Regions from separate parts of the Lysinibacillus sp. FW12 genome, predicted to be linked through region 1. Evidence: riboswitches for the same ligand, from Rfam matches in the RefSeq annotation. Region 1 holds a riboswitch; each other region holds the start of a gene.

Region 1 (3,283 bases):
TTTGATATTCATTGCGTCAATTAAACGTTGGATAACTCGAAAATCCCCCCAAGCCACCTACTTCCTACAAGTGCTTTCTGCTGTCCGATAATCGCAGACACTATTTTTAAAACAAGCCGGTTTTTTGCGATGTCAGAAGTAGCGAGAACCGTTAAATCGGATAGTTGATCGTTTCGAGTCTTCTAAGTGACGATAGTTATTAGTTTGAATATTCCTTAGATGGAAAATAAAGAATGTTATTATTCCGATTTAACTTGCGTCAGTTTTGCGTCAATACTATTTCTCCGTATTCTAACAATACCGCAAAGTTAAACCGAATAATATCGGACGACTTTCCTTTGTTTTTGTCCAATCTATTTCGGATAATTTAGCGGATATTTATAAAAGTATATTTGCGCTAGAATATCGAAATAGAAAGAGAGGTAATTAAAAATGTGGCATAGGGAAAACATTTTAACAGCAGACGTTAGAGCAGCGTTTAATTTAACCGAAGGGCAAGTGAGATCAATCGTAATGGCTATGAGAAAAAGAGTTGGAATTTTTACGACTAAAGTTGGCGGTGATTTACGTTATAATGCTCGAGAGGTAAGTGTTGTAGAGTTCGTTCGTACTAGGATGAACGAGAATTATTTACTTGATGATGCGTGTGATTTAGCAGTATTAACGCATTATGGGAAGGATGAAAACGATATAATAAAACAGTATCTACTATCTGAGTTACAAAGAATAGAAGGTAAAGAATGATAAGTTGGAAAATATTACGATATTTGACTTTAGAAAAACGCTACTTTACAATTGATTTTAGTAATCTAATAGGAATGTGGAGTACACTCGATTCCTATGACAACTAAATAGCGTGTAGTAATAGGTGTAAATTGCGTGCAATTTGCTTAAAAGGGAAGTCGGTGAGAATCCGACACTGTCCCGCAACTGTAAATGTGAGCGACTTTTCAGCATCCACTGTCTTTGGACGGGAAGGAGAAAAGAAGCGATGATCATGAGTCAGGATACCTGCCTGTTACGAGTACACACCATAAACCTACGAGGAATAGGAGGTGGCATGTTGACAAAACAGAATGCTCTGTTCGTCACAGTACGTCAAACGCCCAAAGTTCATGAAGGGGTTCATCATCGGGCTCATTCACATTTACTTCGGGTTTGTTTGGCATTGTGTGATGAAGAAAGTTAATGTAAAGGATTTCCTCAAAGAATAGGAAGTCCTTTTTTGTTTTGAAAAAATGTACGCAAAGGGGATGCACGTATGATGTATGTAGAAATGAACATTTGTAAGCAACCACGCACAGAAACAGCCAAGAAAGCGAAAACGAGAATGGCGGTTGAATCACTGATCGATCAATTATTAGCAACGAAGCTCATTCGCAATGATCGTTTCTTTGAGCAAATTTTATATAATAAAGATATTATTTGGATCCAAAATGGGGAGGTCAATGGTCATCTTTTTGCGAAGGCATCGGTAACTGATCAACTGAAAACGAAGACCAATAGCTTTATGATGTATATGCCGTCCAATCCAATTGTCTATGAGGTGAATGGGGAGCCGTACCATTTCATAACACGTATTGATTCAACACGGGCAAAGCCTAATCTTGAACGGCTGACATTCGAGCCAAAGCCTATTTTAAGTGCTGCACGAGTGAATGATTTACTATGCTCCATTGTGATGCGTTTTTATGAAACGTATATACAGGATTTAGCACCACAGCACGACAAACTCATCGCATTTGTACAGCAGGAATATGCCCAGTTTATTGAAGCGGTACAAGAATTAAATAATGATCATTTCAACTGGCATCCGCGCGGTAACGGCCATGAGCTTTTGCTGAAATTAATTGATCATTTACAACTTATCAAAAATCATCCAGGCAAAGTGTTAATTGATTTCACAAACTCGCATGACTATGTAATCGTCCAACCAGCATATTTCGTGCACAAGCCAACAAAAAAAGCAGTCGGTGCCCTATAAATATAAGCCCTCCAACCAACGGAGGGCTTATTTTAATTAAAGAATATCGCTGCTTGAGTGAAGACCCGCGAAAGGAGAGGAAACACCCGCGTTTGAGCGAAGAATACCCGCGGAAGGAGAGGAAACACCCGCGCAAGAGCGAAGAATACCCGCGAAAGAGGTAAACACCCGCGCAAGAGCGAAGAATACCCGCGGAAGGAGAGGAAATACCCGCGCAAGAGCGAGGAATACCCGCGAAAGAGGTAAACACCCGCACTAGAGCGAAGAATACCCGCGCAAGAGGTAAACACCCGCACTAGAGCGAGGAATACCCGCGGAAGGAGAGCAAATACCCGCGTTAGAGCGAGGAAAACCCGCGAAAGGAGCAAACACCCGCGCTAGAGCTAGGAATACCTGCGGAAGGAAGAATCCCTGCCGCCAAGAGCAAATCCCCACGCGAGCGGTGCCACCCAATCCCGATATTATTGGCAATGCATGGCGGCTTGTGCTTCTTGCCAAGGGACGGTGTAGCCTTTGCCTTTCGCGCAAAAGATGCTAGAGGAACTATATTCAGGGTCGGCATTTTTATCGTAGCCAATTTGTGCAATGACTTCCTCGGGGTTATGGCACACATCATAGCCGTCAAACTGTAGTGTTAGTGCGCCCTTTCCATTTGTATAGGCAGCAAAGGTTGTGCTATAGCTCATCAAAGTGGCAACGGGCGCACGTCCTGTTAGCACTACATCTGTTTCCGTCAAGATTGGGTCATCGAATGTACCCGCTGCTTGTTGAATGTCGGTCATCATGCGGCCAATAAAGTCATTAGAGGCTTTCATTTTAAAGCGATAGTATGGCTCCAGTAAGACATTCTGCGCTTGCTCAAGTCCTTGGCGTAACGCTCGGAAAGTAGCTTCTCGGAAATCACCGCCCGATGTGTGTTCATTGTGCCCGCGACCTGTCAACAGCGTAAAATGAACATCGGTTAGCGGGAAGCCTGTCAGTAGTCCATGATGCTCCCGTTCAAATAAGTGCTTTTCAACAAGTCGTTGGTTACCTACTGATAAATCATCCGCATGACAGGCATTGCTAAAAGTTATGCCTGTTCCACGTGGATTTGGCTCCAATAATACATGCACTTCCGCATAATGCTTGAGTGGCTCAAAATGGCCATAGCCTGTAACCGTTGTCGCAATTGTCTCCATGTATAAAATTTGTGGCTCTCCGAAAGAAACGACTAATGAAAAACGCTTCTGTAATACCTCAACAAGTACCTCTAGCTGAATAACGCCCATTATATGCACGTGGATTTCCTGGAATTTT
Region 2 (3,283 bases), 2.0 Mb from region 1:
ATAAACTCACCTTCTTTGCGAAAAAATTAAGTTAAGTGTACCATAAATCAAATTTTATTACGTTCTGAATCAATAAAGGTAGGGATAAATTATGGAAAAAGAGATTTTGCAACTTTTTAGTAATCTAACAGAGCGTGACCACGATATTCAATATGAATCTTACGAGGAACTAATGAAAATTATGCAGGAGCCCGTAGATTGGACATATGCAGTATGGGAACAGCTTGTACAAGCACTTACATACAAAGATGGACATGCTCGTGCACGTGCTGCACAAATTTTATGTGCCTTAGCCGCAAAAAGTGATCCAGAAGAAAGGGTATTGGAGGATTTTTTGAAAATTTGGGCTGTGACGTATGATGAGCGATTTGCCACGGCGAGGAACGCGTTACAAGCTATTTGGAAAATTGGATTAGCAGGTCAAGTACAAAGAGACTTAGTTGTCTCGTATCTAGCTAAGAGATTTCAAACATGTTTGGATGAAAAGCATCCCTCTCTTATTCGCTATGATATTATTATTTCTTTTAAAAAGCTTTATGATCAAACGAATGACTCTAAATTAATAGCTATTGCACACCGCTTAATTGATGAAGAGCACGAAGTTAAACACAAAAAGAAATATAAGGCAGCCATCCGTTCAAAGTAGCGAGATGGTGTTTTTTTGTACAGATGTAAAGTTTCTATTTGGAGTACAACTGTTTTTTCCTATTAATATATGGTAAACTGCTTTACAAATGAAATATTCTTGCAGAATAAAGGTGCTAACTAGCATAATCGGGAATTCGGTGAAAAACCGAAGCTGTTTCCGCAACTGTAAGTACAGCCATTATAAAGATATACCACTGTCTCCAAGGAGATGGGAAGGTTCTTTATAGCTCATTAAAATTCATTAATGAATTGTACAAGCCAGGAGACCGACCTTTATTTGAACGTATAACAACTCTTCGGAAGCTAGGAGGATATACGGCAAATTACATAGGTAATGTCATAGTAATTGGCAATCATTATGTTATTTTCGTCGTTCCTTTGCTTAAAGGAGCGGCGTTTTTTTATGCTATCGTTCATGTAAGAATTTATCAAAATGGGAAGGGGGTACATCAAGTGAAAAAGGATGCACGTTATTCTTGTTATCCGTTTATGCGTGAGAAGGCTTCAACGGTTGATTATGAGATTCGAACAGATAGTCTCACAACACATCTAGGGGTTGCATTAGCTGCAGTAAAAAAGGAGGATGTACAAGTTGTCGCAGATGATTTGCTGATTATGTTACCTATGGCTTACCATGTCAATGGTTCAGTCCGAGGAAAGCTAGCAGTAACAGAAGAAGATCTTTCTTGGTTAAGCGAACGCTATGACTTTTATGTTCGTCATGTGAAGGAAGAAATACAAAGTTTTGTTTTACCTCAGGGCACAGAGGCTGCTGCTGCTTTACATCTTTGCCGCAGTGAAGCCAAAAAATCATATCGTACATTACATAAGGTTTCAGAGGAACGAGAGGTACCAGCTATCCTTTTCGACTACTTAGGCTTGTTAGCAAATGTATGCTTTGTCATGGCAGTCTATATGAATCACCAAGCAGGTATAGCTGAAATACCGTTTATTAGTAAATCCTATCCAATGAAAAAGAAAAGGGAGAGTAAGAATGAAGAAAGTATTTAATTTCCAATGGCTATCAGTGCTAGTACTAATATTAGTTTTAGCAGGTTGTGGTACCTCAGAAGATACAAAAAATAAAGAGGCTTCACAGGATACGCAACAAACTGAACAAACAACCTACAAAGTAACAGATGATCGTGGTGTAGAAGTAGAATTTAAAGAAGTACCAAAAACTATTGTTTCCTTACAACCAAGTAATACGGAGATTTTATTTGCACTAGGTGTTGGTGAGAAAATCGTAGGAGCAACAGAGTATGACACATATCCAGAAGCAGCACAAAAAATCGAACGAGTATCTGATTCTCAGAATTTCGATAGTGAACGCATTATAGCCTTAAAGCCAGATGTGGTCATTGCTTACACAATTGGCTCTAAGGATGCATTGAAACCATTAGAAGATGCGGGACTGAAAGTTTTTGTTATTGAATCTGCCACATCATTTGATGATGTTTATGGGGATATTGAACAACTAGCTGCTGTAATGGGTGTTGAAGATAAAGGAAATGAATTAAACGAACAGATTAAAGCGAAAATTACTGAAGTACAAACAAAGGTGAAAGAAGTAAAAGCACCGAAAAATGTTTATTTAGAGATTAGTCCTAAGCCAGATATTTATACGGCAGGCGCTGGAACTTTCCAGCAAGAAATATTAAATGCAGCCAATGTTAAGAATGTCTTTGCTGATTTAGACAATTGGGCGCAAGTGTCTGAGGAAGAGGTTATTGCGAAAAATCCAGAGGTTATATTAACAACAGTAAACTATACAGAAGATCCTATAGGGGAAATTTTGACACGTGATGGTTGGAATACTGTGAAAGCTATTCAAGATAAAGCTGTACAGTCTCTTGATACTGATATCTCTAATCGTCCTGGTCCACGTATTGGAGAAGCAGTAGAATTAGTAGCTAAAGCTGTGTATCCAGAGTTATTTAAATAACAATTCAAGGCTAGCCGATCTAACGGCTAGCCATTTTTATATGGTTAGTTATTACCTAGCGTGAAAATTGGAATTAATTTAATTTGTTCTATAGAATAAAGGTAAGAATGCTTAATAATTTAGGGAGGGTAGTGAATGGAACAGTTAGATACACAGGTTATTCCGTTTGAGGCAGTCTATAATTTCCGAGATATGGGGGGATATAAGACAAGGGATGGACGTATTGTAAAGAAGGGTTTATTCTACCGCTCTGCAGCACTTGGTAAAATGACATCAGCAGATAAAGAGCGATTTGAAATGTTAGGTATTAAAACTATTTTTGATTACCGTGACAACAAGGAAGCACAGCATAATCCTAACCCCGTGTTCTCACATGCTCGATATATTCAAATACCAGCAAAGGGTAATCATGCTTTTGAAATGCCCACAAATGCTGGTGGTAAAGATTTTTATAAAGTAGTAAGCCCCGAAATGTTCCGAAATTTTTATGCGCAAATGCCTTTTAATAATCCCTCATTTAAGGAGCTAATGAAAACCATTCAAAATCCTGATAATTTAGGTCTTGTTCACCATTGTGCAGTTGGAAAAGATAGAACAGGTATAGGAGGCGCCCTGATTTTACTAGCTTTAGATGTACCAGAGGAAACAATCATGGAAGACTACCTAGACACTAATATACACTTACAACCC
Region 3 (3,283 bases), 240 kb from region 1:
AGCAATACATGCTGCATATTTCGTGCGGAAGGAGCCATTGCCCTTTGTTTCATCGTAGAAATCCTCTAAAGAGAAGCCCATCACTTCACGTACTTCATGTGGATCAAATAAGTGCCATTCTCCACGGGCTTCTACTGTTTCCATAAATAGATCTGGTAAGCATAGCCCTGTGAAAATATCATGGGCACGTAGTCGTTCATCACCATTGTTTAAGCGTAAATCTAAAAACGTAAAGACATCCTTATGCCACACATCAAGATAAACCGCGATGGCTCCTTGACGTTGCCCTAGCTGATCGACAGAGACAGCCGTATTATTGAGCTGCTTAATCCACGGTAGCACACCACTTGATGCACCTTTGAAGCCTTTAATGGACGAGCCACGGCTACGAATTTTGCCCATGTAAACGCCTATACCACCACCATATTTAGACAATGTTGCGACATCCGTATTCGTATCGTAAATGCTTTGTAGGCTGTCATCCACTGTATCGATGAAGCAACTTGAAAGCTGACCATGTGTCTTACCAGCATTTGATAGTGTCGGTGTTGCAACAGTCATATATAAATTACTCATCGCCCAGTAAGCTTCTCGCACTTTTTCTAGACGATTTTCTGTTTCATCTTGCATTAATGTCAGGGCAATGACCATCCAACGCTCTTGTGGGAGCTCTACAGGTGTTTTTGTATAATCACGCACAACATAACGATCCATTAATGTCTTCAAGCCAATATACGTGAATAACTCGTCACGACTAGGCTCTAAATAGCTGGCTAATTGTTGAAGCTCCTGCTCACTATATTTCGTTGTTAAGCTTTCATGATATAAGCCCGCTTCCGTGTAGTGCGCAAGATGAGCTGGAAATTCCTGATAAACATCCTTTGGTGAAACCCCACGTCGCGTTGCAAATTGATCGTATAATTTTTCTAAATAAATGTGTGCAGCCACAAATGTCCAATAGGGCTCTTCCTCATCAATTAGGCTAAGTGTTTGTAAAATCATCGCATCCGCCCATGCTTCAAATGTGGCATTGTCGTTTTTTCGTAGCCAACGATCCGATAACCTTACAAAGCTTTCAAGCTCATCCTCCGTATAACTATTTTTTAACTTAGCTAGTTGCTGTTCGATTTGAATTGTCATGTACACATTCGCTCCCTTTCTTTCTCCAAGCAACACAAAAAGCGATCACGCAACATCTATCGGTTACGTGATCGCTGTAAAATCGGAAATGGAAATGAAGGACGTGCACACAAAGAAGTGAACAAATCTCTCGCCTCCACTTCTCAATCCCCGAAGAATGTGTTGCTGTCTTGAACATCTCGGCAGGTCTCCTGGCTCATGCTTCCTCCAAATAATCACCTTCCCGTTTTTTCAACAGTGGTCTCTTGATTATTTGTCAGCACTTACAGTTGCGGGGACAGCTTCGGCTTAAGATGACTCTTGTTCCGAATTCCCTTTTAAACCATATTGGTACCGCTTGTCCAAATACTATATATTGTGTTTTAACTCCTAAACAAATCTAACATATTGTGTTTCGTGTTGCAATAGGTGTTTCGTACCTTGCGATTTTTAAGGCAGCCCTTTTGCTCGAAACAAGCCCTATTACGGTGCAGTTTTGCGTAGTTTTTCAAAATTTCTTTGGAAAAAATTTTGTGCCTGCTGCTCTTTTTTAGGATCGATGCCAAGCAAAATGACCGAACAAGGACCTGCTGATTTGGTCAGATCAAGCGAACTTTCAACTAGTTGCTGTCCAAAAAGACGCGCTAATTCGCCTTGTAGCCCCTTTGACCCGACTGGCCAAACTTGCTGCACGATCTCCGCCTGCCATGCCTGAAAAATGGGCTGAAGCTGTGCAACGTCTTCTGGATGCGCTAACACTTCTTCCCCTACAAGCGGCAAGCCATAAGTGTACCAGCTGAGCTGTTCATGGTCAAATGGTTGACGTTGTTGTATTTCCCCAAGCATCGTAATGGCTACACCTGACTGTAGCGTGGGCATATTCGATTCCGTACTTCCTGCGATTGCAGGACAGGCTATACCAGTTTCCTCAAACACCTGTTGAATACCTCTTTCATAACGTGTCCATGCCGTATCACCAGAGAAATTAGCGAGTAAAACTTGGCAAGGTAATGCCTGTGCCGCAAGCTGCTCTAAAAATGTCACACGTGCTGTCATGTAAGCTGTTAGTTGGTCAGATGCTGACACTACATCTTGTGGCTTTTCCCCAATGGCTGCCGCATTATCCATTGTCACAATAAACGTGCCCACTTTCATAGCATTTCTCATTGAACGCGACCTTCCTTACGCAAAAAGACCTTTGATAAAACAGGCATCACTACTGCAACAATGACTAGGTTAATAACAGTTGCCATAAGAATGCTACCTAATGCACCCCAGAAAAAGGCGGGGCTTATTAAAAAATAAAAAGGTAATGGTGCCACAATGCCATTCAATACGAGTGCCACTGGCCATTTCCAAACATGTAGACCTTTTCTATGCATTACGCCAAAGATCCACACGACTATGAACATTTCGATCGCGATGATAAGATGTAGTGGTCCTAATGGAAATCCAGCAGTCAACGCTGTAATAAAATGACCGATAAATCCAGCAAGACCTGCAAAAAATGGGGATAAAAAGACTACGCCCAAAAAGGCAGGAGCCGAGTCGAGTGCAGCAGTCGAAATAAATGCCGGCACCTTAATAACTGCCCCTACTGCACAAATGGCTGCTACCATTGCTGTCAATATCCAATTCCTTAATCTTTGTCGATCCATTCCATGTCCTCTTTTCTGTAGTATGTTTACCTCACTTCAGCTGTTCGGCAAGTCCGTACCAAATACGTACAACTTGCTCGGCTTCAATGAATAAAGCCTGATATAAACGACCACATGTATCGCGTAAGAGTCGCGCTTGTTTGTCTATTGGCACAACACCGCGCCCCATATCGTTAACAATGAGCGCTAGCATACAGTGCTGTTCAAGCCTCCTGAAGGTTGCAAGTACCGCTTGAACCACTTGGTCATCGTCCTCTAGATTTTGAGTCATCAACCAGTTTTCTAAATTTCTAATCACTAGCACTTCACAGGCTGGTGCGATCTCTGGTAGATTGCCATCGACAAGGGCGACCTGTCGCTCTTTATACAAGCCCATCACATAGTCGGTTTTACCGTTATAGGCTCCTCCAATAAAGACGTGCATCTTGCTCCCTCCTCCCAAGCCTTTCTTGTAAACGTTAAAATAAATTGTTTGTCATGTGGTACATCATACGACCAAAAAGGCT

The links. Region 1 has a riboswitch for cobalamin ahead of SJW71_RS12930 (hypothetical protein). Riboswitches for the same ligand answer to the same signal wherever they lie in the genome.
Region 2: another riboswitch for cobalamin. It lies ahead of SJW71_RS02595 (hypothetical protein); the one in region 1 lies ahead of SJW71_RS12930 (hypothetical protein).
Region 3: another riboswitch for cobalamin. It lies ahead of SJW71_RS14365 (ribonucleoside-diphosphate reductase subunit alpha); the one in region 1 lies ahead of SJW71_RS12930 (hypothetical protein).

Annotation. Positions count from the first base shown of each region.
Region 1 covers NZ_CP139094.1:2,514,340-2,517,622, reverse strand. The annotation lists gene SJW71_RS12935 (hypothetical protein) at 433-744, shown strand; cobalamin riboswitch at 850-1,033, shown strand; gene SJW71_RS12930 (hypothetical protein) at 1,262-1,984, shown strand; gene SJW71_RS12925 (GTP-binding protein) at 2,446-3,283, opposite strand, start outside.
Region 2 covers NZ_CP139094.1:484,211-487,493, forward strand. The annotation lists gene ytvI (sporulation integral membrane protein YtvI) at 1-2, opposite strand, end outside; gene SJW71_RS02590 (hypothetical protein) at 92-646, shown strand; cobalamin riboswitch at 740-937, shown strand; gene SJW71_RS02595 (hypothetical protein) at 1,102-1,659, shown strand; gene SJW71_RS02600 (ABC transporter substrate-binding protein) at 1,643-2,593, shown strand; gene SJW71_RS02605 (tyrosine-protein phosphatase) at 2,729-3,283, shown strand, end outside.
Region 3 covers NZ_CP139094.1:2,752,815-2,756,097, forward strand. The annotation lists gene SJW71_RS14365 (ribonucleoside-diphosphate reductase subunit alpha) at 1-1,140, opposite strand, end outside; cobalamin riboswitch at 1,304-1,493, opposite strand; gene SJW71_RS14370 (hypothetical protein) at 1,603-2,286, opposite strand; gene SJW71_RS14375 (ECF transporter S component) at 2,283-2,777, opposite strand; gene SJW71_RS14380 (bifunctional adenosylcobinamide kinase/adenosylcobinamide-phosphate guanylyltransferase) at 2,809-3,201, opposite strand; gene SJW71_RS14385 (histidine phosphatase family protein) at 3,153-3,283, opposite strand, start outside.